Regions from separate parts of the Desulfitobacterium metallireducens DSM 15288 genome, predicted to be linked through region 1. Evidence: riboswitches for the same ligand, from Rfam matches in the RefSeq annotation. Region 1 holds a riboswitch; each other region holds the start of a gene.
What was found. A riboswitch is a leader RNA that binds a small molecule or an ion and turns the genes downstream of it on or off. The one in region 1 is predicted to bind cyclic di-AMP.

Region 1 (7,668 bases):
AAGAAAAGGGCAATAAAGATAAAGAAGATCAGTGATAAAGGAGAGGACGGGTTTGCACCAATCGCCAGAGATTTATTATTGGTTTGAAAGCATAGAAACAAAGGGATTTACCTGGAATTTGACCGTGGCTTCGACGTCGCAAGGAGTGTGTTGGGTAGGCTTGGGCGAGCCAGAGGATGAAGAGCAAACTCTTAAAGCTCATTTCAAACGTTGGATTCCTGAAGCTGTATTATTAAACCGAAGAGAGTTTAATGTTCAGGTACTCGAGCAACTCAATGAATACTTTGTAGGTCAACGACAGGATTTTACGCTTTCGCTTTATCCGTTAGGAACTCCATTTCAACTCAGCGTTTGGGAGGAGCTAAAGAAGATCCCTTATGGTGAGACGTGTAGTTATGGTGATATCGCTCGACGATTGGGGAACCCAAAGGGTCAAAGAGCGGTGGGAATGGCTAATCATAATAATCCCATTGGAGTCATCGTTCCCTGTCACCGGGTCATCGGTAAAAACGGAGACTTGACAGGGTATGCTGGAGGAATTCATCTGAAGGAGCGTTTACTTGCGCTGGAGAAGCTCGATCAGAGAATACACGAATAGAGGGAGGAAGATGAATGTGGAAGGGAAAAATATTTTTAATGGGGTCGAACATATTGGTATAAAAACCCTCAATATAGAGGAAGGAATTCGATTTTATACAGAGGTACTTGACTTTGAGCTTTTATATAGGAAGAAACCGGGAGACTCTGAACTTGCCTTTCTTCGACTGGGAGGAACGGTCATAGAACTCGTTGAAATCAAAGAGGGACAGCGTTTTGAGGACGGATGGGTTAATCATCTTGCCTTCACTGTATCGGATATCAATAAGGCTGTAGCATGGTTAAAACAAAATCAGGTTACACTCCTTCAGGAAGAGCCTAAATCAATTGGCGACGGAAGATATAATTTCTTTTTCCGTGGGCCATCTGGAGAAAAGTTGGAGTTGTTTCAAGAATTGAAGATTGCCTTTGAACATTTTCCAGATGTCTGATAATCTTAGGTAGGATTTCCTTCCTATTAAAATCGTTTTATTAAAGGGTGTGATCATGAAGAGATGGGATTTGCACGGTTTTCTGCCTGGCAAAATGGGGAGAAGCGGTATAATACGTTGAATAAACATCTGCGAGAGACTTTTGGTGAAAAAGTTTTTAAGGTTTCTTTAGACGGTGGCTTTACTTGTCCGAACCGAGATGGAACTAGAGGTTGGGGTGGGTGTATCTATTGTAGTTCTCGTGGTTCTGGAGATTTTGCTGGAGAAGTCTCACATTCAATAGAACAACAATTTGTCGAAGTTAAAGAAAGAATGTGTAAAAAATGGCCCAAGGCTAAGTACTTAGCCTATTTTCAGGCCTATACCAATACCTATGCACCGGTTTCTAAACTTCGCGAGGTCTATGAAGAAGCCCTATGTCAAGAGGACGTTGTCGGGATATCTATTGCAACTCGTCCGGATTGTTTGCCTGAAGAAGTGTTAGATTACCTGGAAGAGCTTAATCAAAGAACCTATCTTTGGGTTGAGCTTGGGCTACAGAGTATTCACGATCGAACAATGAATTGGGTTAGAAGAGGGCATACCTATGATGAGTTTTTAGCGGGAGTTGCAGCTCTTCATGATCGGGGAATACGTGTTTGCGTCCACGTTATTCTAGGCTTTCCAGGAGAAACGTATGAGGATATGATGGCGACAGCTCAGGCGGTGGCAGCGCTACCTGTTCAGGGAATTAAGATCCATTTACTCCATATTATCAAAGGAACTCCCTTAGCAAAGTTATATGAAAGGGAGTCGTTTCCTCTACCTACGTTTGAAGAGTATGTTAGCCTTGTTAGCGATATTCTTGAAGTATTACCCCCGCAAATGATCATTCACCGTTTGACAGGTGATGGAGCGCCTGATGATCTAATTGCTCCTTTATGGAGTCGTAAAAAATGGGAAGTCTTAAATGCAATAGATCGGGAATTACTAAAGAGGGATACCTGGCAAGGTAAATCCTTTAGCAAAGATCTAGAAACATAAAAAATAAAAAAGTAAGGGCCTAAGATGGCCCTTAACTCATGTGCATTTTAATTAGTAGTTAGGGTAGTGAATAATATTTCCCTCCCAGGTTCGCAGGGTAGCCTCTTCATCATCTAAGGAAAGTAGATACTGGGGTAGAATTGGCGTTTTTCCTTTTCCACCAGGAGCATTAATTATATAGGTAGGAATGGCTAAACCGGAAGTAAATCCTCTGAGCTTTTCCATAATATCTAGACCATTTTCAATTTTAGGAATAAAATGATGTGTGCCCTTGACATGTTTCGCATGAAAGATATAGTATGGACGAACTCGAATTTTCAAAAGCTCTTGGTTTAACCGTATCATTATATCGGGTGTATCATTAATATTTTTCAGAAGCACAGCTTGATTCCCTAAAACTACTCCGGCAGAAATAAGCTTATCCGCAGCCTTTTTGGCTTCTGCTGTAACTTCCTTAGGATGATTAAATTGGGTGTTGATATAAATCGGCGGATACTGCGCTAAAATGGAGCACAGTTCATCGGTGATCCGCATGGGAAGGGTGACGGGGACCCGGGTACCAATCCGCTTGATTTCTACATGAGGAATGGAGTGTAATTCTTCGAGAAGCCAATGGAGCGTAAGGTCGCTTAACATCAAGGCATCTCCACCTGTAATTAAGACATCACGAATTTCTGGATTGGCTCGGATATAGTCTAAAGCGGCTTGGAGTTGAGCACGGGTCTCGTGGCTATCGGTTTCACCGATATTTCTGCGTCTTTGGCAATGACGACAATACATAGCACAGAGATTGGTGACATTGATAATTAACCGATCGGGATATCGTCGTGTAATGCAAGGAGCAGGATTGGTAAAAGCTTCACCCATAGGGTCTTCTTCTCCGGTTAAATCCAGTAGTTCCTCGATCCGTGGAAGACCTTGTAAACGGATAGGATCCCATGGGTTAGAAGAGTCCATTAAGCTTAAATAATAGGGGGAAATAGCCCATCGATAGGTTCTTCCGACTTCAAGGATATCTTGTGCTGCTTGCTCAGTTAGAGGCAAGAGTTCTTGCAAGATCTGCAAATCCGTAATCCTGTTTTTCATCTGCCAGTGCCAATTTTCCCAATCCTCAAGAGTAGCCTTAAAGGTTGTAAGGATTCGATCTCGACTTTGAAGGTATTCATCCTTTAAAAGAAAACCTGTAGGAATTTTCTCTTTACGATTCATGTAAGGTATGGCCTTTAGCTTTAGCTCATTTGCACGATGTAAGGATTGCAATCTTTCATTTAATTCTTTTGATTCTACTGCCAATGAATTTCCCCCTTTTTATGTTGTACTTATCTTTTGGGAAATTAAAAGGAGCCTATAGTGGCCCCTAAGAGATCGAATGTGCTGATTAATAAAATCAGTACTTCTTGTGCGAGCTAGCTTACGAGGTTAGCTGACGGATTCGAGCGCACGCTCTACGCATAAGATGCGATTCACCCCAAAAAGTGGTTCCCCCGTTTCCCCTTAGGAATTAGGCCTTATTTAATTTTTATTATTTGTAATTGATTACCAACAACTTTATAATAACATAAAGGTTGTTACCAGTCAATGGGATTGAAGAGTTAATAATTGGTAATGATATTTTATGAGTTAAATGTTTCAAGGAGTGAATTGTAGAAATGGAACAGTCACGTTATCAAGAGATCGCCCTCGAAATTGCCCATTCTATCGTTATGAGTGAATATCAAGAAGGGGAAAGAATACATGGACGGTCGACGTTGGCGGGTCGATTCAATGTTTCTCCAGAAACCATTCGCCGCGCTATTGCAATCTTGCAAAATGCAGGCGTTGTTATGGTGAATCAAGGGATCGGAATTACGGTAACCTCAAAGGCTCAAGCCGAAAAGTTTTTGAGAGCGTTTGATCAGAAAACGGAAGTTCATGTGTTTCTTTCGGAATTAAATGAGTATATGGAGAAACGCAGGCAACTTGATTTAAAAATTGAGGGACATTTGAATAAAATTTTACTATATACAGATCGTATGATGTCTCGCTGGATGGATGTAGCAGAAGTCGAAGTGGGCAAAGATTCAGTAGCGGCAGGGCAAACCCTGACCCAACTCAAAATTCGAGAACGGACAGGCCTTACCGTTGTCGCAGTTGTCCGAAAAGGGATTGAACAATTCTCTCCGAATTCTGGATTTGTAATTGAGAGCGGAGATGTACTTCTAGTTGTGGGGGCAGAGCAGGGAAGAGAAAAACTCCAAGAAATACTTTAATGAATACAGGAAGTCGCACCTCACTGTCGAACTCTTAACTTTATTAAAGTGTAACTAGAGCTATCGCTATCGCTAAGTTTTCTTTAGAAATTGAGGGATGCGACAGATGACTTGGATTTTCTTGTTGGTTTTAGGAGCAGAGGTTGTGATGAGTATAGCCTCGCAAAATCTTCGGCTTCTTCTCGTTTTTCTGATCGGGAATATGCTTTACTTGCTTCTTTACACTGAGTATCAACGACGGCGGATTCGGAGTTTGACCACTGAACGCAATGTGGAAGTCAGCTTCAAGATTGCCCACGAAACGCTTCCTTATCTTCGAAGAGGTCTTAATGCGCAGAATGCTGAATTTATGGCTAAAATTATTCAAGAGATCGGTCAAGTCGCTGCAGTTTCAATTACAGACTGTACGAAGCAATTGGCTTATTTAGGTGTAGGCTGTGACCAACATCATCCTGGGGATAAGATCTTGACGGCAGCAACCCAGGAAGTGATTCGGACAGGAAATTATAAAATCGTCCGAACACAAAAGGAATTAAATTGTCCGCGTCAAAATGTTTGTGATTGTCCTATTGCAGCTGCAGTAGTGGTGCCTCTGCATTCTCAAGGAAAAGTTGTTGGCACGGTGAAACTCTATGAAACTAAAGATGGGCACCTGTCTCCTGATTTGATCCGGCTTGCTTTAGGAATGGCCCAACTTCTTAGTCTTCAGATCGAACTGGCTGAATTAGATCATCAGGCTAAGCTGGCGACAGAAGCTCAACTTGATGCTCTGCAGGCTCAGATCAATCCCCATTTTTTCTTTAATGTGCTGAACACGATTATTGCAACGAGTCGAACTAACCCGAACCGTGCACGTCGTTTACTTATATATCTTTCGGAATTCTTCCGCTGGGCAATGAAATCAAAAGGAACCCTGATTCCCCTGGAGGAGGAGCTGAAATTTGTACATACTTATTTGATTCTGGAAAAAGCTCGCTTTGGTCGAAAGCTACAGGTCAAGAGCCAGATCCCGAAAGAGCTCATGAAAGCGGTTATTCCGCGTTTAAGTTTGCAACCCCTGGTGGAGAATGCTGTAAAGCATGGGATTACGCCTAAGATTGGAAAGGGTACAGTATGGATCCAAGCGGAAGTAAAAGAGAGTGAACTGTACTTTTATGTACGGGATGATGGCATGGGGATTCCTCAGGAACGACTTTCAGAGGTATTGAAACCAGGGGTAGGTTCAGGTAATGGTGTTGGTATGGCGAATGTTCATGAGCGACTTCGGGGGTTGTATGGTGAGGAATACGGGTTGCAGATAGAGAGTGTACTGGGTCAGGAAACGACGGTAATCATGCATTTGCCGTTAATGTTTATGCCCATTGATGGAGGTTTTAAAGCCGATGTATCCGGGAGTTGATATTATTAAAATAGAACGCTTTGCCAAAGCGTGTGAACGTCAGCCTAAGATACGCGAAAGATTGTTTACAGAGCGCGAGCGAGCTGATCTAAGTGACCGACCGACTTCCAGTTGGGCTGCTCGTTTTGCAGGGAAAGAAGCAATATTGAAGAGTATGGGAACTGGACTCGCAGGGCTTTCTTGGCATGATGTGGAGATATTAACAGAGATAAGCGGCGAACCTCATGTGTATTTAAGTTCTAAGGCTGAAGGCGTTGTACAGAAACGTGGGGGCTCAATGGTTCGTTTAAGCTTATCGCATGAACAGGAATATGCCATCGCTATGGCTGTTTTGTGCTAATTGTCTAAGAGGGAGGCGGAAGAAGTGAGAGTCGTCAGTGCTCAGCAAATGCGAGAAATCGAGAAACAAGCGATTGGAGTTTATGGAATTCCCAGTTTGCTGTTGATGGAAAATGCAGCTCTAGCCGTCGTCCAGGAAATTCGACAAACCGCTACTCAAATGATTTTTAAGGAAAGTTGTAAGACGATCATTCTCGTGGGAAAAGGAAATAATGGAGGAGATGGTTTAGCGATTGCTCGACATCTCTTGATTTCAGGAATGGATGTTACCGTTTTCTCTTTTGCCAAAACGGAAGAATTCCATGGCGATGCAGCTCTGAATTGTCACTTATATCAAAATGCAGGCGGCCGATTTTTCCTGATCGAGGGTGAAAAACAACTCCGATTCACGCGTTTAGCGTTACATCAAGCGGATATTATTGTGGATGCTATTTATGGAACAGGATTACGTGGGGCTCTTCCAAGCCTAGTGGAAGAGTTCGTGGAAGAGGTTAATCAAACTCAGGCCTATGTTATAGCGGTCGATATTCCAAGCGGGGTTGAAGCAGATACCGGAAAGATCTACAGGAGTGCTATCCGCGCGCAGACAACAGTGACCTTTGGACTTCCAAAGCTGGGGCATTTTATGGCTAAAGGACCGGAGTATGCAGGCCGTGTGATCGTTGACCCGATCTCCATTCCAGATCAATTTCTCACCCAGGAGGAAGTTTCCACCTTTGTTTTGACGGATGATGAGGTGAAAACGTTTTTGCCGGTAAGGACACTTCAAGGACATAAAGGCACGCATGGCAAAGGCGTATTGGTTGCCGGATCCACAGGTATGACAGGAGCGGCAATTTTAGCCGGTAGATCTGCTTTGCGAAGTGGAATAGGGCTGTTACAGATCGTTACCCCACGAAGCATCGCTTCTCAGATGGACTTAGGAATCACTGAAGCAACGATCTGGTCAGTAGAGGGAGAAAATACGCTAGGTAATCAAGCGTGGCCGGTGATTTCAGAAAAATGCCGAACTGCTCAGGCCTTGGCGATTGGACCCGGGCTTGGCCAGAACACGGATTTCATTCCGGTTCTCGAGGAAGTCTTGCGCACGATTGAATTCCCCGTTTTATTGGACGCGGATGCTTTGAATTTGGTCGCTCAAGGACCCGAGATTTTGGGGTGGCGACAAGGTAGAGGATCGTTAATAATGACGCCTCATCCAGGGGAAATGGCAAGACTATGTGACTGCTCAGTTCAGGAAATTGAAAATAATCGCTTAGAAATTGCAGTTACCAAAGCGGTTGAATGGGGAGTTGTTCTTGTCTTAAAAGGGGCAGTCACTGTGATTGCAAGTCCTGATGGACGAGCCTTCCTTAATCCAACAGGAAATCCAGGGTTAGGAACGGGAGGAACAGGGGATGTTTTAACCGGCAGTATTCTGGCCTGGTTAGCCCAAGGGGTACCTCCTTTAGAAGCAGCCTGTTTAGGTGTGTATCTGCATGGAAAGGCAGCTGACGAATTAGCCCGAGATTTTGGTTGGTCAGGGTTTACAGCGACAGAGGTTGCTGACCAGTTGGTTAAAGCACGGCGGTCTCTAGAGTTGATTGAAAAAGGATAGCCTGAGGAGGAAACACGATGGAGAATGCACGCC
Region 2 (7,668 bases), 1.1 Mb from region 1:
ATATTCTCTCTGAAATAAAATCCAGAATTCCATCAAATATCCCCTCCTACTAAACGAATAAAGGTTTCATTCAAGGATGGATAGCCGATCTCAAAGTGTTGAACTTGTCCTTGCTCTAGAGCGCCTCTTAAAATTACTTGGGGATCTACCCCTTGTGGAAGTTCAAATTCGATGTCATTTAAGGTGTGAGAAGATCCATCTTCCGATTTATTGTTTCGTATGAAAGGTTTTTCTGGTTTAATCGGAAAAGCCTTGAGAAAATCCAATGAGCCTTTGTATTTTAAGTGAACCATTTGACGGCCCGATAGCTTTTTAATGTTCTCTACAGAACCATGAGCTAAGACCTGCCCTGCCTTAATAATACAAAGGGATTGGCAGAGTTCTTCAATATGTTCCATCCGATGGCTCGAGAAGAGAATTGTTCGTTTTTCTGCTGCAAGGTCTCGAAAAGCTTCTTTGAGGAGTTCGACGTTGACCGGATCAAGCCCAGAGAAGGGTTCATCAAGAATTAGGAGTTTCGGTTGATGCAAAATAGCAATAATAAATTGGACTTTTTGCTGATTCCCTTTGGAAAGTTCGTTCGTCCTCTTCTTCAGTAGATCTTCCAACTGAAACCGATTAGACCAGTAAAGAATACGTTTTTCGGCCACAGAAGAAGATAATCCTCGAAGACGAGCAAAAAAGCGCATTTGGTCATGAACATTCATTTTGGGATATAACCCCCGCTCTTCAGGAAGATATCCAAAAGTTCGGGTCGTCTCCAATCGGACCTCTTTTCCGCTCCAAGTCACACTACCCTGATCGGGTTTAATAATATCCATGATCATGCGCATTGTCGTTGTTTTGCCTGCACCGTTAGGGCCAAGGAAACCAAAAACCTCTCCTTCAGGAATGGATAGATTAAGATTATCGATAACTCGATTTTGACCGAAAGATTTATGGACAGCAATTAAATCAAGAGACATCATTCACCCTACTTTCTGTACACCTAAGATTTAGATATACACAAAAACTATATAGACTTAGCCTATAAATCATACCAATCTCTATAATGTCTTTCGGCAAATCCTCACGCATTTCCTCTAATTTCCATATGTTCTTTCAATTGGGACGATTACAGGCATGGTGAATGCTGAAACACCGCTCTGGTATCTACAGGAGCGGTGCTATTTATTTGAGTTTTTTGCTGTTCAGAAGCGATCTGCTGTATCTCTGTTCCGCATTCATTTAGTTTTTAATAATTTTTGTATAATATAGTTAAAGTAAAGGTTTATGAACTTTGGAAGTTGTGCTAAAGTGGCTCGATGATCGACGTCCTTATCCAAAATATGGACGCAGCTAAATTCGGCAAATGCGTTGTCGAATTGTGCATTATCAATTAGAATTGTACATGTACCATTAAACATTATTAGCATAGGAGGTCTTCTTATGACTCAGTCTCCCTCGACCCCACCCACTACGAAACGGCCTCAAATGCCGCCCCTTCCGATCAAAGGAATTCTCGTTTCACTTCTGGTCGTATTGCTTGTCGTAGGGGGATCTATTCAAATTACTCGCCCCGTCCCTCCAGTTGACGCCAAAGCTACCACCCAATCCATCACCTTGCCAGGTCAGCTTTCGGTATCGTTTCCGGATCAAGGCGAATCTGCCGTCGGTACAGAGAATTTGGGGGTCATTGCTTCCACTTCGGATCAATCTCCAGTTGCGATTGCCAGTGTAACTAAAATCATGACCGCTTATCTTGTCTTAAAAGCACACCCCCTAAAACCGGGTGAAGAAGGCCCCACCTTAACGATGAGTGCTCAGGATTTTGCCGGTTATCAAGAGGGAGCAAATAATGGGCATTCTGTCTTAAAGATTGCTGAAGGAGAACAACTCACCGAAAAGCAAATGCTCGAAGGATTGATGCTTCCATCCGGTGATAACATCGCTGATACCTTAGGCCGATGGGTTGCCGGTTCGGATCAGGCCTTTGTGGACAAAATGAACGAAACAGCAAAAGCCCTCGGTATGACGCAAACTCATTATGCGGATGCCAGCGGGGTTAATCCAGCAACGGTCAGCAATGCCGTCGATCAGATCAAAATTGCTCAAGCTGCCATGTCAGACCCTATCTTTCGTGAAATCGTGGCCATGCCGCAAGCAACGCTACCTGTTGCAGGAACGGTTTATAATGTGAACTCCATGCTTGGCAAGCATGGAATCGTCGGGATTAAAACGGGTTCCATGACAGTCGCCGGCGGTAATTTTGTGTCGGCAACACCTGTAAAAGTCGGCAGTCAAACTCATTATATTATTGGAGCGGTCTTAGGGCAAAAAACACTGCAATCCCTTCAAAGCGCTCTCGATGCCAATGCTAAAATCCTTGACCAGGTCCGACCTCAATTTAAACTCTATCCCTTAACCGAACCGGCTGAAGGATTTGGACAAATCACCACGGCTTGGCACAGCAGCAGCCCTTTAAAAGCAACGGAACCGGTCCAAATCTTTGGTTATCCGGGGATGAAGCTTACGTACTCCATCAATATGACTCAAAACCCATTACCGATCAAAGCTAATCAAGCAATTGGAACATTAGAAATCGAACAAGCAGGACAGACCGTTCTCGAAGTCCCTCTAGAAAATTCACAGCCCATCAACGCGCCCGGATACTTCTGGCGGCTGATTCGTTTTTAATAATTTATGCAGCCTGACATCGTATTTCATACGGTGTCAGGTTTGTTTTTAGTTGGATTCATATACTCGACGTAAGGCCTTTTATCTTTGATTTTCATTTCTTAGCGGTTCTAAATGACATATCCTCATTTTAATTTGCTTACCAAATCACTTTTGAAAGGCAAAACATTGGAAGGGCTTGGGATTAAACCCAGGCCCTTCCATCTATTTGTGTTACTTTATTTCACTTTGGATAATGAGCAGTCTCCTTCGCATCCGCTCCCTCGGGCAAATAAATCCGGGTTCGAACCATTCCGGCAAACTCCCCGTCCTTAAAATAGCTACTATAGGTAATGACCATCCCAAAGGCTATCTTTGTAAAGGATTTTAATTCCCCGCTTCTAAACCGGGCTACAAAGTCGGCAATCTTTTGGCGATTTTCTTCCTTATGACACTCAACAGACCACAACCCCATCACGGGTTTTCCATAAAAATCTTCCTCGAAGGTATTGGCCCAGACCACATTAAAATCTGCATCGGTAACCAAAATTCCCGCTGAAATATCCTTGAAGACTTCACCAAAATCCATTCATATACCTCTCCAGTTCTCAATCAATTTCGCTAATCTTACTAAGAAAACACCAGCACCTAACAACTCAAGGAGTTAAATACTCTGCATAGGCAAAGGTAAAAGGCTCCGTACCCATACACCGATAGGTCTTGATGACTTATAGTTTTCTAGCGCATCTACAGCACGGTTTACTCTAGCCACGATTAACCCGGTCATTTTTCGCACCATTTCATTCCCGTGTAGCAGCTTCCTCAATCATCACTCTGAACCGTTTTGCTCAAGTTTCCTCGCGTTTGCCGCGTGTTATTCTGCCGATGTCAGCACTTCAAGTCAATTTTTGCCGGGTTCGGCTCATCATCAACGGCTACGGCACGGAGTGCATCAAGCATACGCCCGCATTCAACGGCGACACATTGCTCTAGCTGCTCCCACGGAACCTTGGTTCCGAGAGTGTCATATGAAACTGCTATCGCACCATAGAGCGCGAGTCCGATACAGTGCCGTGCTGAATGAATCGTCGACGCACACTGACCGATCGCCCTTGCGGCGGCTTGCGCAGCAGGCTTCCCATCGGCTTCGCGGGCAGCCGCGTGGCACTCGAGGATTTGCTTCTTAGCCTCTGGTAGTTTGATTTTCCCGGCAAGCCATTCCCGAGCGGCATTTAGCGCATTTTGCGGACGCATATCGTCTGGGTAGTGCTTGCTCCACAGCGGCAATATAACTCCCTCGGCATAATCAACCGCCCAATGCGCTAGTGTTGACTTGCTCTGCGTTTTAATCAATTTCACAAGCGACTGAATATACGGCGCGTTCCAGTCACTTAACATTTTTCGTGTTTTTGGCATATTCATCCTCCCATCAGGGGTGATTCCCCGGTCCATAGTGCCATTACTTCCTAATTTCGCTCCCGAGCAGTGCTTTCCCTTTATTGCTTATTTAAACATCTATGTTAAAGCGATTGAAGGGTGACCTAAATCATAATAGGATATGCTTCCCTATCAAGAAAAAAAGGAACACAATATTTGCGTTCCACATCAAAATAGAAAGTATTTTACACGTAATTTGCCGTAATTGACTCCTTGCAGTTTCTCAAGTCACCCGGTGTTCCTTTAAAAAGAATCTGACCGCCTCTGCTACCGCCCTCAGGACCCACGTCAATAATCCAATCGGCATGACGAATGACATCGAGTATGGCTACTAAAATTTCATGCATTCTTCCATTGTTCATATTTTCGTAAATCTGACCTTACTTGTCTTATGGCTATCGAAAGTACAAAAACATCATCAATTAAACCGACTCCAGGAATTACATCTGGGATCAGATCAACTGGTGATATAAAATAAAGCAATGCTCCAATAATAGCCGCGATAGATCCAACAGGTACTTCTCTGTAATTCCCTTTTACCCAATCACCTGCTATTCCAAACATAAGCTGAAGATCATGCCATATTTCATCAAGTGGGCCTCTACTTTCTTTAGCCTTTTCCAAGGCCTTTTTTATGGTTTCTTCAACCTTGCTTGGATTCTTTAAAATATCTTCGCCCTTACTAACATAGCCAGAGAACATATTGATTGCGGCACTTTCATCAAACTTTTTCATTATCCTACCTCCACTTTTATTTAGTGGAGTATAATTTCGACAAAAGCATCTATTTTCCTTGCCAAATTGTAAAAAACCATGTATCAAATCTTGGAAATAAAATACACTATTTACTAAATCGAATTTTACAGGATATTGCCAAGTTATGAAGAATATTAATATTAAATACATAAAGAAAGGAAGAATAGAAGCTGAATCTGGTTTTTCCAGAACGGGGGATCTCGTACTGGGGTGTATCGTGCCGTTAGGTGCGTAGGGCTACACCTGTGCCCAAACCCGTCAACTAACCTCGTAAGCTCAAAAGGTGGCAAATGTTTAAATTTAGTAATCAGAGCTTCAAACGTGTAATCGTGTTTCTCAGTCGTTTCTCACTCAAAGGTATTTCCTTTAAGAAGATTTCTCTGAAAAAGATATCTCTCAAAGACGTCTCTTTCAAACGTATTCCGTGGAAGTCTCCTCAGTTTATCGGCGGAGCCTTGATTGTCACAATCGTATTGGTGGGATCATCCCTCGCTTTTGCCCATCCCCCTGCCTATGCCTTATTGGTTGATTCCAATCAAAAAACCACTGAAGCAGCAACCCAACACGCAGTTGCCCTGAAAATTGATGGCACTACGGTTGCTATTTTAGCAAATGAAGATGAGGCAAACACCTTGCTCCAACAATACAAGGACAGTTTTGCCGATCCGAGTTCCGAAAATAAAATCGACTCGGTGAGTTTTGTTGAAAAGGTGACGATTGAGACGATGGACGCTTCTCCCTCGGAAATTCAACCCCTCGATAAGACCTTGCAACTTCTGATCGATGGCCATCTCACCACCAAGGAGTATACGGTTCAAAAAAATGACTCTTGGTGGTTGGTTGCTCGTAAGAATGATATGTTAACTAAAGATGTCCTCGCAGGAAACCCGGGGATGACCGAGAGTAGTCCGTTAAAACCCGGTCAAGTGATTAAATTGGTGGATACAACACCGTATCTCACTGTGATCAGCAAAGGCACATACACCGAAACCCAAGACATACCTTATAATACCGAAACCAAAACGGATTCGAGTTTGCGAAGCGGCCAAACGAAAGTCATCACTCCAGGGAGCAATGGATCAAAAGTAGTTACTTATGCCTATGAACAAAGAAATGGTCATGATGTCCAACGCAGTGTAACGAGTGAGCAAGTTACAAAACAACCCGTTACACAAGTCGTCCTTCAAGGACCGAAAACTTCAGGGGCTACGAACGTTAGTGTTTCTCGTGGATCTAATGGTTCATCACTTATCAATCACGCTATGAGCTTGATCGGAACGCCTTATGTGTGGGGTGGAACGACCCAAAGCGGGTTTGACTGTTCAGGCTTTACACAATACGTTTATCGTGGGTCGGGAATTTCAATACCCCGTACCTCCTATGCCCAATTTGCTTCTGGGACTTCCGTGAGCCGGAATAACTTATCCCCTGGTGACTTGGTATTTTTCAACACCGATGGACCTGGAGCTTCCCATGTGGGAATCTATATCGGTGGAGGGAGTTTCGTTCATGCCGCTAACCCCCGCCGTGGTGTGACTACAAATAGCTTGAACGAAAGTTATTACGCATCACATTATCTGGGTGCCCGTCGCTATTAAACGATAAAAGGACGTACGAAATCCTGAATTTCGTACGTCCTTTTTAGGTGGAGCCTTTGTTAGCTCTGTTTTTCAAAGCCTCCGTAATATCTTGCATTTCATTTAGATATGCTTGAGGGAATGTAACTTTTATCAAATTCTATTTAGCTCTAAATGTTCAAATACTTCTGACTAAAATTCTTATCATAATAGTCGTGTGACATATTATACCACAATAAACCTCCTTTTTTAGGAGGTTTATTGTATGAGTATTTATCACTTAAACCTGAGATGTAGCACTGAATAAATAGGTGTTATTAGCCACTAAACCGACTTATGAATTGTAACCTTGGTCACATCATAAAACTCCATGCCGCGAATCTTCTTCAGCTGTTTCTTCCATTGAAATGTCCAGAATGTCATCAAATGTAATTTTCGTATCAGCGATGCGCAAGATGCGGTTAACCACATTGAAAAGTAATACCTCACCGCTTATGGAACGATACTCACCATCACAGAAATAGGTAACAGTCGCAATACTGCCTTTTTGCAGCAAGGCAAGCTTCGCGTTAAGTTCGTCCGCCATCTCCTCGGACAGCTCCGTTTTCTGGACAATGCCAAGATCACGCTCTTTCTTCGCCAGAGCCTCATTGAGACCTCTTACGGCAGCAAAGGGCATAAACTGCTTTGCCCGCTCGGATACGGGCATTTTAGCTCTCGGTCTACTTGCTGCCACTCTTATGCCCTCCAATCTGATGGTTCCGCTCACGCGTGGTGGCAGCTTCTTCAAAGTTCATTCCTTTCAGAACAGCATCTTTGCCACATCTCTTCTTGATGCTGAGAACGGCCTTTTGAACCTTATGATTGCGTTCCACTGCTTCGTCCTGCGTATCAAAGAGGCTGAGCTGATGGTATCCCGTTTCAGCTGCCACATTATTGCAGGAGATGTTAATGCGCCGGACGGGTTTACTCTTATCAACGATTCGCTCATAGAGTTCAACAACCGCAGGAATCAGCACCCTATCGGCGCTGGATGGGGTTGCAAGCGATGCCGTTCCTTTTGCCGGGTCAGCACGGAGCGCGTTAGAGTAACCGACTTGTAAGGACACGGAGGCCGTCACAAGCTCTTTCTCTACCAGATCAAGGCAGAGCAAGTCCATCATTTCCCGCACAATCAGTTTGCCCTCATCGAAGGTATAATCCCGCATGAGAACCTGCCCGCTGGTAAGGCAGTTTGTTTTCG
Region 3 (7,668 bases), 1.1 Mb from region 1:
GCGAATAGCTACGGCTTGCAGAATGCGCATACAAAGGATATGAATAGCATAAAAATCGCATCCAGCGGTGGCTAAAAATATACTTTCCCGAGCATGAAACGGTGTTTGCTAAATTTGATGCCACAAGTAGCATGCTGGTGCTGCAAGAAGCCCCTCTACCCAGCGATATTGAAAAACTTGGAGCAGAAGGAATAAACCAAATTTGGAGGGACAACAAACTGAGGGCAGTGGGTATGAAAAGGGCTAAGAGCCTGTATGAAGCTGCTCAAAAGAGCATTGGTTGCACCGAAGGAGAGTTTTGTTCCCGAATGGAAATCAAGCTATTACTCCAAGACTATCATAATAAAACAGCACAATATCAAGCGATCACAGAGGTCATTGATGGTTTGTGCAGTCAAATACCAGAAGTAGCAAAGCTACTTGAAATTAAAGGTGTGGGACTGGTTTCAGTAGCTGGTTTTATCTCTGAGGTTGGAGACATTAGACGCTTTAATTCTCCGAAGCAGATTCAAAAACTTGCCGGATTGGCCTTGCGAGAAAGCAGCTCAGGCAAGCACAAAGGACAGACCACGATCAGCAAACGGGGGCGAGCGCGACTGAGGGCAATTCTATTTCAAGCGGTGATGCCACTAGTCTCTAACAACACAGAGTTTGCAGAGATACATAAGTATTACACGACAAGAAACAAGAATCCTCTCAAAAAGAAACAATCGCTAATCGCCTTAAGCTGTAAACTGATTCGGGTATTCTATGCAATATTAACGAAAGGCATAGACTACGACCCGCAAAAGCTAATTAAAGACATCCATCGTCCCGTTGAGTATTTAGCAGCGTAACAGAAAGTGCAAATAAGCAGTTCTGTTGGTAGGCGTCACCACAGAATGTACCCAAATCATAGTAATCTAACAAGATAAAAGAGCTGGTAGTCAGTCAACATATTATCCATTAGAGCAAAGACTCGGTTTTGTAGCATTACTGACACCCAATCATGGATAGGTGGAACGAAGGAATTTAGGGCAGATGTGTTAATCTTGACCCTGTTAGACATGGGAGGTTTACCACCGTGAGTATAGTGGGTTTACAACGGCCAACATATTAAAAATAGCAGACGTTGGCTTTGCCATACTCAGTTTCTCTGAATTATGCATTCTATGCGAATTTTATCCGTGATGAGCTTTTTAGGTAAGTTAGGAATTCTATGAAAACAAGAGAAAATCAAAGTAAATCCCAAGATATTATAGGGAGGATAATGGGAACAATGTATCGCCAAATGGTTGTTCCGCTACATAAGTACGATGTGCAACCTCGGAAGGAACAATTCTTAACAGTTGTATAATTGAAGAATCCGAATAATTGGAGAACTATTAAAGGGTCTTGAATAGACATGTCAATCAAAGTTGAACTTAATGATTTCGGGTTAAGCACATGAAAGAAAAATGCAGATATAATGCACGTTACTAATAATGAAAGAAATTCCAGTAAAATCTAGGCCTTATTGGAGAATTTGAAAGGTTTTTATTCAAATTCGGTTCTATACAATCCAATATAAAGGGATTATTATGAGTAGAAGTTGAATAAAGCCAGCGCTGAATTCTATGGAAGCGGGGGAACCAAGTCTGGGCTATCAATTAGCCAAATGGGGTGAATCACTGAATGTGACGGGTTATTCCTTTCAATCCGAATCCGACAGCTAACCTCGTAAGCGTTGAAAGGGGGTTAAAAGCAAACCATACCCTTTGGTTTGTTATACACTTTGACATTAACCCCAAATGGGGTTTTTCTTTTTTAGGAAGCTAATAGCATGGAATTCATTTTAAAAGTTATAAAAGGAAGAGAATAATAAACTTGTGGCTAATCGGGAAAACTTCATGCGCGGACTACTTGAGTAAGACTGCTCAAACGTTGAAGGTCGCTCTGAATGGTTCGCCAATATTTTAAGGAAGGCATTGCCGGAGTTTAATCTGTCATAGGTAAACCGCACTCTGTATTACCCCCCACACTGTATTTACTAAATACGCTGAAAAAACTCACTTTCAAAAGTAATACAGCAGCCTAACGGCAACTGCATGAAGATCATTTTGTTTATTCAATAATATCACTGATAAATTGATATGAAGGAATGAAGGACAAAATAATGGAAAAAGCATTAAATATCTACAAGGAACGGCCATTAACCTTAGCCGGTATGCTCGTAACAATCGGTGTTGTTTATGGTGATATTGGTACATCACCCTTATATGTTATGCAAGCATTAGTTGAAGGGAATGGTGGATTAAAATCCCTTTCCAATGAGTTTATATACGGTTCCCTTTCCCTTATTTTCTGGACTCTTACCTTACTTACCACGATTAAGTACGTCCTAATTGCACTCAAAGCAGATAATCATGGAGAAGGTGGCATCCTTGCACTGTATTCATTGATTCGAAAGATGGGTGGCTGGCTGATTGTTCCAGCTATGATTGGGGGAGCAGCCCTTTTAGCTGACGGTGTTTTAACTCCGGCAGTTACCGTCACAACTGCTGTGGAAGGTTTAAAAGGGATTCCGGCCTATGCGAATAGCTTTGGCTCTAGCCAATCCACTGTTATTTTGATTACCATCATTATTCTTTGTGTCCTATTCCTCATACAACGAACGGGAACGGAGATCATAGGACGATTATTTGGACCCATTATGATTTTATGGTTTACCATGTTAGGGATTCTAGGTGTTATACATATTTTCGGAAACCTTGATATCTTAAAATCATTTTCTCCCTACTATGGAGTTAAACTGTTGTTTAGTGACGAAAATAAAGTCGGGTTTGCAATCTTGGGCAGTGTATTCTTGGCTACAACAGGGGCAGAAGCGTTATATTCGGATCTAGGACATGTAGGACGAAAAAATATTTATGGAACTTGGCCTTTTGTTAAAATTTGCTTGCTGCTCAACTATTTTGGTCAAGGGGCTTGGTTGTTACAGGTTAAAGATAATCAGGGGCTACAAAATATTATGGACTTTAATCCGTTCTTTGAACTAATGCCCCATAATTTTCGTATCATTGGTGTTGTCTTTGCTACTTTAGCAGCTATTATTGCTTCCCAAGCCTTAATTTCCGGATCCTTTACCCTTGTCTCAGAGGCCATTAAGTTAGATCTACTGCCGAGATTAAGAATTAACTATCCAGCGATGTCTAAAGGGCAAATGTACATTCCGATCGTCAATTTCCTCTTAATGATTTCTTGTATCGGAGTGGTCCTATTCTTTCAAACATCGACACACATGGAATCGGCTTATGGGTTAGCTATTACAATTACGATGCTGATGACCACAATCTTATTGTTCAATTACCTTCTTCAAAAAAAGGTATCCAGGGTACTCGCACTCCTCATGGTTATCATTTTTGGAGTATTGGAAACTGCTTTTTTCGTCTCAAGTGCCGTAAAGTTCTTTCATGGCGGTTTTATAACTGTGATTATTGCTTCTCTCATTTTAATTCTGATGTTTTTATGGTTAAAAGCGACACAGCTTGAACAAGTCGTGACGAAAGAAGTTTCACTGGAAGATTATATTTCTAAGCTTGATAATCTAAGAAAAGATGAACATATTCCAGTATATGCCACGAATTTGGTTTATCTAACCAGCAAATCAAAATCAGGGCATATAGATAATGAAATCATTTATTCGATTTTAGATAAGCGGCCAAAAAGAGCAGAAGTTTATTGGTTTATAAATGTACAGGTAACAGATGAACCAAGGACAATGGCCTACACCGTAGAAAACTTTGGAACCGATTATGTTTACAAAATTCAACTGCGCTTAGGATTTAGGGTTGAACAAAAAGTGAGCACGTATCTAAGACAAGTTGTTACAGATCTAATGGAATCCCACGAACTAAAACAACAACCGCAAATGTATTCTACAAATGTAGTAAATCGTAACGTTGGGGATTTCTGTTTTGTTTTAGTCCGTGAAGAACTTGCTCATGATACCAACCTTCCTTTATATGAACGATTAATCATGCAATTTAAACTCAGCATAAAGCAAATTACGGTTTCCCCTGTGAAATGGTTTGGGCTCGAACATACGGATGTTAAAGTTGAACACGTCCCATTGCGTTTAGGAACCACTCGGCCAATCAAACTCAAGCGAGAACTTCTATAAAATCAAAGGGTGCTTTGCTTTATGCTCAGTTAATAATCTCGCCCTTGTTTTTGGCTAAATTTTCGCGCCATTTGTGTCGCTCGGTCGTTGTCAGTTTCGTCCACTCTGTTTCTTCACCAATAATTCTTAGAGGTTCTTGTGAGCGATAAGAACGTGTTAAGTTACCCGGAAATTTTTTATCCGTAACATTTGGGTCGTTTTCAAATTCACCTGTTGGTTCTATTCTATAAACGCGTTCTCTTCCTTCTCCTTTTGCTAATGCTGCTGCAAGTCCTGCGCCATTTGCGTTAGCAGTGAAATAAATGTGGTTCATTTTAAGCTCAGGTTTGTAATTTGAATTACCCCCCGCTGTCAGTAAATCACCAACTTGCAATTCTGCCTTTGTTCCATGATAAAATGGTCCCTTATCAGAAGGCGCACCCTTATAGGAATTTGATAATTCATAATTTCTACTTGCATTATTAGAATCACACAATTCCTCATAACATTTGGCAATGTTTAAATATAACGTTGAGAATGCACTTTTGACATTTTCATCATTTATATTTAGTGCACACCGTAATGATGTTTCCATCCATTCCAATTTGTCTGTAATACTCTTTTGTTGACGAGCGAAATGATAAGCTGCAATAAATCTTTCATAGTCGTCTGTTGCTTCGTGCCATGCTTTATTAAACATCGTGGTTGCATCTTCAATGTTTCCACTATCTTCTAAATTAATCCCCATCATACAGAGTTTAATAACAACATTATTTGGATCAAATTTTATATCCATTTTATTTTCCCCCCTGTAAAGTTAGCTCATCAGATAAGCCATGTTCGTACCATCAATTGCCACCGCTATTGCTAACGGATTGTTTTTGGTCAATTCTACCCTGGGTTTACCATTGAGATAAAGTTGAACCATTTGATTTTTTAAATTCGTCTGTAAATGATCTTCGTTCCCGCTTGATCATAGCAATCTCCTCGTCTTTCAATATTGGTTTTAAGTTTACTAGGCCTCAAGAGAACTGTCCATTTAAGTGTAACCTATCCACATCGAGAAATTCAAACAGTTAAGGTCAATAGCTAAAATAGGGTTATAGAAATATTAGTGATTGGAGAAAAAAGGAGGAAACTTGCCATAAGCTTTGCGGCGGTGTATCCGTTGGCGATACTGATTTGACAGACTACATTCGGGAACATATACCAGTCGATAACCTGTTAGTTTTCGGGGGTGGCCGTGAAGAAGTTGATGAATAACGTGATAACAAACGCGGAGAAATAAGTCAAATTATCCTTCGTTTTTAGCAGAAAATCAGTCACGACTTGGCAAATCCAGATCGTGACTGATTCATTTCCGGAAGGCACTTTATGCATAAAAATTGTACTCCAATGAAATTCGGAGTACAATTTGCAAGTTTATATTTATTACAGATTTTGGTGTGAACCATCACAATATGGAGGGTTTTTGGTGTGCTTACAAGCACATAAGTACGCTGTTTCATCTTTCTCAGCAGTAAATGCCATAGGTGTAAATGAAGTGTCTTGATGGGCTCCGTTACAAAATGGCTGATTATCGCTTTTGCCACATGTGCAATAATAATACGTTTCACCCTTCTTGAGTTCTACTGGTATAGGCGATTTCCCCGCAACAACAGGTTCATCCATACTTGTCTCTCCTTTTTACATTGATTTATTTGTTTCGCTCTATTTTGCGTCTTAAACTTATAAGTTATACCTTATGCTACTACGTACTTTTTTTGTAAGGTGCTCCTCTAACACCCCTTAAATGTCCAAAATTACTGCCACATAGATAAGTATGGATTTTAGCAAATAGACCATTCTAATAAAAAACAATAATTCAAAGGAGCCGAAATGCTTAAATTAAAATCTATACCCAAGATTCATCTTTACCTTCTCCTGATCTTATTAATTATGTTTATATGGTCGGTGATTAAAGCGGATCAACTCGGGATTTGGTTTCTCGAAGTTATTCCTGTTATTTTCGGAACAATTATTATTATATATACTTATAACACGTTTCGTCTGACTACACTCGTTTATATCCTTCTTTGTTTAGATGCCATAATCATCTTAATCGGCGGGCATTTTGGGTATGGCAAAGTTCCCCTATTTAACTGGTTTAAAGACTATTTTCATACAGGAAGAAATTTCTACGATCGATTTGCTCATCTTATTGGTGGTTTAGCCGGAGCCATGACTATCCGGGAAATATTGCTGCGAAAGTTAGATCTTAATAATATGAAATTGACGATAATCTTAGTTCTTGGTTTAGTCCTCGGAGTAAGTGCGAGTTACGAGCTCGCTGAGGGATTCGTTGCCTTAGTTGCGGGTGGAGCAGAAGCATTCGTGGGACTCCAGGGGGATATCTGGGATACCCACTGGGATATGTTTATCGCTTTAATAGGGGCAATTAGTGGCTTACTCAGTTTGAGCGCAATCCATAACAAGTCATTAGCCCTGATTAGACAGACTACGAAAGAACCTTAATAGGAAAATGGTCAATTTATAAGCATCCTGACAATTTTACATTAAAGAAAACCGGTTAAAGTGTACACCACTCTAACCGGTTATTTATTCACCCCATGTTTTTAACCTTCTGTTCAGGCCTTGCTCCAGCAATACTCTGCTAGTTCAAATTCACTAAGTTTGGCTGTTTTTACATTAAACAATTGAAACCCTGTAATGATCGCGTATCCCTTGAAGAATTTTTTCAAGTCTTTTTTGAGAGAACCATCTTCCCTGAAGCATCACCCCTAATTGGGTCGTCATATTATCAATGTTCTCCAAAGGATTTAGCTCAAGAAGAATGAGATCTGCTCGTTTTCCTATGGATATCGTCCATAGGGACAACATTTACATGTTTTAGTACGATGAGTGATTCTAGACGATTAACTAATGCGCTTGCAGGAGTAAGATAGGTCAACTCTTTTCACACTCCATAATGAAGCAAAAACTCTCTTCATGATCTCATATGCATATTATTCGCTTTCATTCTTAAGCTTATAGTATTTCACGTTTAGCAGGTTATATTAAAAAAAATACGTTCTTTTAATAGAATTCATGTACTTATTGTCGTTTAGATTCTGAAGGTTGGCTAAAAGAAATGTCAAAATATCTGAAAAGCTACTTATCGATATCATTGCTATCCAATTTGCGTTCAATTGCCTTAACTGACTCAATCAATTCTGGTGTGCCTCTGCAATACCGTTCTTAACCGCAGTTTTAATGATGAAGTAAAAAACGACTAAGCCAATGGCCCAAAGAAGAATGGGGAATAAAGCAACGCCAACCAATCTCATCACCTCATCTCTAATATTATAAATCTGCTTAGTTATCTTATATTCTCTATTCCAATTTCATATTTAAATTCCTCCCAATAAGATGAAAATAGCCCCCTGCTAACTCACAATCTTATAATACGTTCTCGCCGTTATGGCGTAGACCAGCGCATAAAATGCGGCAAAGACAAGGAGCGTTATTCCCGTCCAGAGTGCAAAGAGAGGGATATTCGTCAGATTAAA
Region 4 (7,668 bases), 430 kb from region 1:
CAAGGTTCCTTAAATTCCGTGCTTCAGCAAAAAACGCATCTCTTAGCCGCAACTTTTGCAGTTCATCTCATCGGTGTTATCGTGGCCTTCATCACTGTTCTCGTCTTTCGCGTACCTATCATTCAATATAACTGGGTTTCAATCCCATGGTATCTTTATCTTGGCGGAGTTCTCAGTGTTCTAATTATTGGCTTAGTGGCTTTCAGTATTCCTAAAATCGGCGTGTGTAATGCGACCACAGCTATAATTATTGGACAAGTTGGTGCGGCCATCATCATCGACCATTTTGGTTGGCTCGGAGTTGAACGCTTACCCTGGAATCCTTGGCAAATTCTAGGCTTAATTCTCTTTGCTGCCGGTGCAAAATTGCTCTTTGACTAAATCTACATCTCATCATGTTTTTGTTCGAGTATCAATCACGGCCATATTGGTTATGATTGAATAAACTTCCTCACTCACCGTAAATTTAAGTATTTGCCCATTCGCGGCAAGAATTACTGTATTTTTAAGGTCAGCCTTGGTATCTCTGCTAATCAAATTGGTCAGAAAAGTATAGGTTTCATTCGTTACTGAAAGCTGGTTGAATTCTCCATCAGACACAAAGATAACCCAATAACCCGTCGAAACCTCGTTCTTATTCCCATATAGTCCTGTGAGCACATTAGAAGAATATCCTGAATTAAGTATGCTTGAGGTATCCTGGGTAAGATTGCTCGAATCTAGCTCTAAGCCGTAACTATTCAAATCACTTGTCAAATTACCCGTATCTGTGGTAACTGCTTTGGTTGGATCGGTTATACGAGAATAAACATCTTTAAAAAAATTAGGAAAGATAAATAATCCCACAACACCTATGATCAATACCCAAAATGCCAAAGCCTGCATGTCCTGCCACATATCGTTACGCGGGGGACGTCCCCAGGAATTCGGCATAATCATCCCTCCCCATCAATTTAGAGTGTCCTCTTAATAATATACGAATAAACCTCCGCCGTTATGATATGGGGGAGGCTAAAACTTGCATCCGTTCACTTCACCCACTAGAATGATAGAGAGGTGTGTGGAGATAATGGAGATTTTACGCCAAAAATTAAGTTTATTACCTGAGAAACCTGGAGTCTATTTGATGAAAGACGCAACCGAACAAATCATTTATGTCGGTAAAGCTAAAATTCTTCGAAATCGAGTTCGTTCCTACTTTACAGGTTCTCATAATGGCAAAACTCAACTCATGATCAGCCAAATCGCTGATTTTGAAACAATTCTCACGGAATCTGAAGTTGAAGCCCTTGTCCTTGAATGTAATCTTATCAAAAAATATAATCCGAAATATAATATTCTCTTAAGAGATGATAAATCTTACCCCTTTATCGCTATAACCGAAGAGTTACACCCTCGAATTATGGTGACACGAAAAGTAAAAAAAGGATCCGGGAAATACTTTGGGCCGTACCCCAATGCAACTGCAGCTAAAGAAGCTTCTCGTCTGCTAAACCGACTATTTCCCTTCCGCAAATGTCGTCATGTTCCGTCCAAGCCTTGTCTTTATTATCATCTTCATCAATGTCTTGGTCCGTGTATTGAAGACATTCAATCTAGTGCTTATGAACAAATGCGTAAAGAAGTAACCTCTTTTTTAAAAGGAGATCAGCATAAAATAATTACTCAACTCGAACAGAAGATGCAGGATGCTGCAGAGGCCTTAGAATTTGAAAGGGCTAAAGAATATCGCGATTTAATCGCCGATTTGCGAAAAGTCGGTGAAAAACAAAATATTACCCTCAACGATTTTGTGGATCGGGATGTCTTAGGTTATTCTGTCACTAAAGATCAAATCTGTATTCAAGTCTTCTACCTCCGTCAAGGCAAGTTGTTATCCCGAGACAACTTTATTTTTCCTTTCTTTGAAAACCCAGAAGAAGCTTTCATTTCCTTCGTAGCTCAATTTTACACAGACAAGATCACCCTTCCTCAGGAAATCCTTGTTCCGCCAATTGATATTACGCTCTTATCTCGGCTCTTTCCGATCCTAGCTCCCCAAAAAGGACAGAAACGCGACTTAGTGCATATGGCGATGGAAAATGCTAAAAAAACGTTGCATGACCAAATTACACTTGAGGTGCGACATATCGAAGAGAACCTGCAAGCTTTAGATGATTTGGGGAAATCGTTAAATCTTTCTGCTCCCCGTATCATTGAATCCTTCGATATTTCAAATACTGCGGGTACAAACACCGTTGCTGGCATGGTTCAGTTTTTGGACGGTAAGCCCAATCGCCATAACTACCGTAAGTTTAAAATTTATCCGATGGCCAATATGGACGATACCGCAGCAATGCGCCAAGTTATAACCCGCCGCTATAACCGCCTTAAACAAGAAAACTCACACCTCCCGGACCTGATACTACTCGATGGAGGTAAAGGACAAATTAGTGCTGCTCTTGATGCTCTCCATTCCCTCCAGTTAAATATCCCCATTGCGGGTATGGTAAAAAATGATCATCACCAAACAGCAGGTTTGCTCAATGAAAAAGGACTTCCTGTTATAGTTGAAAAGAATTCGCCTACCTTTCATTTATTAGAGCGCATCCAAAATGAAGTTCACCGTTTCGCGATTACCTTCCATCGCCAACAGCGCGCCAAAAATATGATCCTATCCGAATTAGATGGAATCCCTGGAGTAGGTCCCAAACGTCGTCAAACCCTTCTCCGCTACTTTAAATCAACGGCTAAGGTTCGTACAGCCAGTTTAGAAGAGCTCCAGAAAGCAGGCTTACCCGCTCAGATTGCCGAAATCATCTATCAGCACTTTCAGGAGGAAAAGAAACGTGATTCTTAATTATCGTGTGGAACTGTGCCGTGAGTGCTATTTTAAGCGAACCCAGCAGTGCACTAAAACCGACTTTTATATTCATAATTTAACATCTGCCGAGCCCGGTGGGGAGTGCTCTGGCTATAAACCAGTTCCCTGGCTTCCCAGTCAGCTTTGAGAAAGGCATAAAAAGAGAGTAGCAAAATTGCTACTCTCTTTTTATGCCCTCTGTACTAGTTTGTGACTCTTCTTGCTCCCATATAACGGGAAGCATAGTAACTCTCCGATAAACTTGTGGTTCTAACTCCACTGTTTGAGGCATGAACGAAACTTCCTCCACCGACATAGATTCCAACATGGGAAGCTCCCTGATCATAAGTCGAGAAAAACACCAAGTCTCCAGGTTGTAATTGATTGCGAGAAACTGCAGACCCTACTCCAAATTGAGCGTAAGAAGTACGTGGCAAACTTATTCCTGACCCTTTAAACACATATTGGGTATAACCAGAACAATCAAAACCGCTCCGGCTTGTTCCTCCAAATACATAAGAGGTACCAATAAGGCTCATTGCGTTACTTACCAATTTGGAAGAATCAGTACTGCTACTCCGAGATACTTGTGTTTGTTGTTTAGTTGCACTTGCAACTTGCTTTGGCTTACTTGCAGTTTCTTTCTTCGTTTCAGTCTTTGCAACTTCTGCCTTCCTGTCTTCAGCTACGGCAACTTGGACTTTTGGAGTAGGCTCAGCCTGTTTAGTCTGAGTTTTTCCCGCTGAAGCAATTATTTTGTTGCGTGTTGCTGAAGCTGAATATCCAGACACAGAGTTTGATGATAATACTATTGTCTTCAAACTAGTCGTAGGTTCAGCAGCCTGGGCAGGGTAATGTGCACCCATTAAACTACTGAATAGCAGTACGCTGGACAAAGTCATACTGCCCACCCACACTTTACGTGAGGATGAAATCATTAAACGGAATCCACCTTTCTTTGCTTACGAGGTTAGTTGACGGATTCGGGCATCAAGGTGTAAAGCCCTACGCAATCACTTGCGATTCACCCCATAGGAAATCCCCCGCTCTGTAGTCTCAGCTCACAAGTGATCTAACCCTACAGAATTCAGCAGAACTGATTATTTTATTATTATTCGATAAAGAGCCTTAAATTCCTCCATCTAATTTATGGTAATTTAAAGTTAAAAACCAAAAACACCTCTCATAAGAGAGGTGTGCCTTTGGGCTTTAGGACATCAGTGAAAAAATATTACGGCTTAGGTCAAGTAGGTTTTCCCGCTAAGATCCCCAGGTTTCCCTTGAGGCGGTTTCCCTTTTCTCTTAACCTGAGGTGTTACCAGCACTCAGAACTTGATCGCCACTGAGACCGCACTTCAATCCTCACTGATTATCGTTCTAGAAGTTTTCCTTGACACTCCTTAACAATCTAGCCTCTTTTGCAGAAAAGAATTTCCGGCAGACTGAACTATATCGGCCAACATAGTCCAAGTCCCTCTCACCTTCCCAACTTTTCCACCTCAAGGCAGGCTACGCTGCACTAAGTTCCTTCCTAATGCAGGTTCATACCCCAAGCCGTAACCCCTAAAGGAACCACGTACTTAGGCCTCCACGGTTAAGGGTAGCGCCCGCATGCCATTGCGGATCCCCCTGAACCTTAACTCCCAGCAGCAACCCTCGACTGGGCGTCGTAAGCCACCACCAGGAACTTCATCGGTATGCCCTCGGCGGATTCTTAGGCCCGCCTTCGATTGCCATTTCGTGCACTAGAATAACGCACCATTGCCCAAAGGAATAATAAATACTATATCTATTTTACATGGTTATATGAAACTTTAAAACTGGCCTCTATCTATTCATACTCAAGAGAATCTCTAAAAATGAATGCAATCATGACGATACGTTTAGAAATATTAACCTAAGATTAAATATCTGCTAATCTCTAATATTCCCCAAATTTGCGGATATACCCTAAAAGATTAATATAAACACCATATAAGCAAAATAAATAAAGAGCTTAAAAAGCTCTTTATTTAATGAATTAACTCCCGCAACTGCTGCAACCCGAATCACAGCCACCACCAGGATTATTCGTTTTGATTTCGAACCCACCACCATACTGAGACTCTACATAATCGATAACTGCACCTTCAAGATATTCTGTCAGTTTATCCTCAGTAAGGATCGTGACTCCAAAACCTTCATCTACAATATCATTTTCATTCTTTGACTCATCCAGAGTCATGCCGAAATTCGGCCCTCCTCAGCCAAAGCCAGCGACATAGAGACGCAAGTAGGAATTATCTTTATTCTGACTTGCAATAACCTCTTTCACCTTCTGGGCTGCGATTTCTGTAATACCAACCATAACTCAATCGCGCTCCTTTTTTAGAATCATTTTAATTAGTTTGGATATGAACTTATGATACATGGAATTTTGCACAATGTCAAACTGATTCTTTAGTATAAGATGACATTTTAAACAAGTTTAGCGTCATTACCTGGTTTTAGATCCTTCCACAAGCGTTTAATTTCCATTTCAACATTGGCCGGTAAATCTTGGGCATTTTCTTGAAGTCGATTCATTTGAAATTTTACTTGTTCGACGAAATTCGAATTTTCCGGCCAAATAATATACGCTTGAGTTTGAGAAGTAAATGTATTTTTTATAAGTAAGATAAAAACAACAACAACCAATAAACGCCATAAGGTTTTAAACAATGGATTATCCGACCTTTCTCTTCAAGATAATCCTAGTATAACCCGCCAGCATGACGTTTAAGCTTAACCATGAACCCAGTTGGATAAATAAGATTTCTGTTCCTCACTTAAATCATCAATTTGGAGACCTAATGCTTCAAGTTTAAGACAAGCAACACGTAGATCTGCTTCATGAGGGACGGGATACACTTTTACGGGCAAGGGTTCAGCTTGTGTTGCTAAAGCATACAAAGACAGAGCCTGGAGAGCAAATGTCATGTCCATAACTTCTGCAGGATGACCATCCCCAGCCGCCAGGTTCACAAGCCGTCCTTCAGCAAGCAAGAAAAGCTTTCTCCCATCAGCGAGTTTAAACTCCTCAATATTTGGGCGAACAATACGGGTCTCGCTAGCTAACGCCTTCAAATCATCTTTGTTAACTTCAACATCAAAATGACCAGCATTAGCAAGGATCGCGCCATTCTTCATGACCTCAAAGTGCTCACCGCGAATAACATCTTTATCTCCAGTCACTGTGACAAAGAAATCTCCTCGAGTTGCGGCTTCGATCATTGGCATAACTTGAAAGCCATCCATCCAAGCCTCATTAGCCTTAATAGCGTCCACTTCGCAAACAATAACACGAGCGCCAAGACCTTTGGCCCGCATAGCTACACCTTTACCGCACCAGCCATACCCCGCTACGACGACAGTTTTACCCGCAACGACGAGATTGGTAGTTCTCATAATGCCATCCCAAACTGACTGACCCGTGCCATAACGATTATCAAACAAATATTTCATTTGAGCATCATTGACTGCAATCATTGGGAATCCAAGTTCTCCATTTTGTTCCATCGCTTTGAGTCGAAGAATACCCGTCGTGGTTTCCTCAGCTCCACCTTTGACCTGAGAAATGAGTTCTCTTCTTTCCCGATGGATAGTTGAAACAAGATCTCCGCCATCATCAATGATGTAATCCGGTTTAAAATCTAGCGCTTGATGAATATGTTGATGGTATTCCTCCGCCGTTGCTCCATGCCATGCATGAGCCCCAATTCCTCCCTTAACTAAGGCAGCAACAACATCATCCTGAGTAGATAGAGGGTTACTGGCAACTACCGTAACTTCTGCACCCCCGGCTTGAATGACTTTAGCTAAGTAAGCTGTTTTAGCCTCTAAATGTAAGCAAACAACGACTCTTTTTCCTTTAAAGGGAAGTTCCTGTTCAAATTCTTTACGTAATTGATTTAAAACCGGCATATGCCCTTGAACCCATTCAATTTTAAGTTGACCTTGAGGCGCTAAATCGATATTTCGTATGGTTGATTCTAACACTACTGACAAAGCCATTTCACCTCACTTCTTATTTCTCCGCTTTGGGAAAAAAGGACCTGCGTCAAAACGCAAGCCCTAACTGTTCAATTTTCCGTTTCTCCTTACTGAGCTGCATCCTCAGACTTAGCATGAGTATTATCTTTAGCCACTTCTTCAAGCATTTTCTTGACAATCTTATCAAAGTTATCGGTTTGATAATCTTCAATTTTACCAAGATCAGACATGCTGGAGAGTACAGGATCAATAGGCAACTGTCCTAAATACGGGATTTCATTCTTACTCGCTTCTTCTTCACCCTTAGGTGCACCGAAAATCTCAATTTTCGTATTACAGTCTGGGCAAGAGACGTAAGCCATATTTTCAACTAATCCGTAGAAAGTTGTCTCATACTTTTTAGCCATTTTAATCGCTTTCCGAACGATCATACCCGCCAATTGCTGAGGACTTGTAACCATAACTACCCCATTAACAGGAAGACTTTGGAAGATTGTAATCGGGACATCTCCTGTCCCTGGGGGCAGGTCAATTAATAAATAATCAAGTTCTCCCCACACCACATCCGTCCAAAATTGTTGAACTAATTGAGTAATAATTGAACCTCTCCAGATAACTGGATCGTCCTCATTCTCAAGCATTAAGTTCAAGGACATCACTTTAATCCCGCCCTTACTTACAGGGGCAGTCACGCCAATTTTATTAACATTGGCCTTTTCCGTAATTCCAAAGATTTTAGGAATGCTCGGTCCGGTTATATCCGCATCCAAGATGCCGACTTTATAACCTTGCCGCATTAAACTTACGGCTAACAT

Region 2: it holds a riboswitch for cyclic di-AMP, as region 1 does, so the genes downstream of both, DESME_RS09000 (C40 family peptidase) here and eam (glutamate 2,3-aminomutase) in region 1, are expected to answer to the same signal.
Region 3: it holds a riboswitch for cyclic di-AMP, as region 1 does, so the genes downstream of both, DESME_RS09085 (KUP/HAK/KT family potassium transporter) here and eam (glutamate 2,3-aminomutase) in region 1, are expected to answer to the same signal.
Region 4: it holds a riboswitch for cyclic di-AMP, as region 1 does, so the genes downstream of both, DESME_RS06020 (C40 family peptidase) here and eam (glutamate 2,3-aminomutase) in region 1, are expected to answer to the same signal.

The regions. Positions count from the first base shown of each region.
Region 1 is NZ_CP007032.1:807,019-814,686, forward strand. Features, by position in the region: gene DESME_RS03880 (methylated-DNA--[protein]-cysteine S-methyltransferase) at 32-598, shown strand; gene DESME_RS03885 (VOC family protein) at 615-1,028, shown strand; gene mnmL (tRNA modification radical SAM protein MnmL/YtqA) at 1,092-2,051, shown strand; gene eam (glutamate 2,3-aminomutase) at 2,103-3,344, opposite strand; cyclic di-AMP (ydaO/yuaA leader) riboswitch at 3,444-3,569, opposite strand; gene DESME_RS03900 (GntR family transcriptional regulator) at 3,701-4,300, shown strand; gene DESME_RS03905 (histidine kinase) at 4,407-5,699, shown strand; gene DESME_RS03910 (holo-ACP synthase) at 5,683-6,039, shown strand; gene DESME_RS03915 (bifunctional ADP-dependent NAD(P)H-hydrate dehydratase/NAD(P)H-hydrate epimerase) at 6,064-7,635, shown strand; gene alr (alanine racemase) at 7,653-7,668, shown strand, end outside.
Region 2 is NZ_CP007032.1:1,875,444-1,883,111, forward strand. Features, by position in the region: gene DESME_RS08965 (ABC transporter permease) at 1-33, opposite strand, end outside; gene DESME_RS08970 (ABC transporter ATP-binding protein) at 33-965, opposite strand; gene DESME_RS08980 (D-alanyl-D-alanine carboxypeptidase family protein) at 1,429-2,676, shown strand; gene DESME_RS08985 (hypothetical protein) at 2,900-3,244, opposite strand; gene DESME_RS08990 (putative immunity protein) at 3,544-4,071, opposite strand; gene DESME_RS15915 (excinuclease ABC subunit A) at 4,278-4,439, opposite strand; gene DESME_RS08995 (YkvA family protein) at 4,432-4,827, opposite strand; cyclic di-AMP (ydaO/yuaA leader) riboswitch at 5,007-5,140, shown strand; gene DESME_RS09000 (C40 family peptidase) at 5,139-6,446, shown strand; gene DESME_RS09005 (YolD-like family protein) at 6,784-7,161, opposite strand; gene DESME_RS09010 (Y-family DNA polymerase) at 7,148-7,668, opposite strand, start outside.
Region 3 is NZ_CP007032.1:1,899,561-1,907,228, forward strand. Features, by position in the region: partial or broken gene DESME_RS09080 (IS110 family RNA-guided transposase) at 1-836, shown strand, start outside; cyclic di-AMP (ydaO/yuaA leader) riboswitch at 1,575-1,720, shown strand; gene DESME_RS09085 (KUP/HAK/KT family potassium transporter) at 2,135-4,141, shown strand; gene arr (NAD(+)--rifampin ADP-ribosyltransferase) at 4,167-4,916, opposite strand; gene DESME_RS09095 (CDGSH iron-sulfur domain-containing protein) at 5,552-5,791, opposite strand; gene DESME_RS09100 (DUF2238 domain-containing protein) at 5,999-6,634, shown strand; gene DESME_RS16280 (DUF6019 family protein) at 7,327-7,446, opposite strand; gene DESME_RS09105 (ABC transporter permease) at 7,546-7,668, opposite strand, start outside.
Region 4 is NZ_CP007032.1:1,235,565-1,243,232, reverse strand. Features, by position in the region: gene DESME_RS06035 (DMT family transporter) at 1-381, shown strand, start outside; gene DESME_RS06030 (hypothetical protein) at 394-933, opposite strand; gene uvrC (excinuclease ABC subunit UvrC) at 1,019-2,839, shown strand; gene DESME_RS06020 (C40 family peptidase) at 3,046-3,780, opposite strand; cyclic di-AMP (ydaO/yuaA leader) riboswitch at 3,787-3,914, opposite strand; gene DESME_RS15880 (HesB/IscA family protein) at 4,863-5,189, opposite strand; gene DESME_RS06010 (hypothetical protein) at 5,300-5,542, opposite strand; gene DESME_RS06005 (adenosylhomocysteinase) at 5,606-6,874, opposite strand; gene DESME_RS06000 (Mrp/NBP35 family ATP-binding protein) at 6,961-7,668, opposite strand, start outside.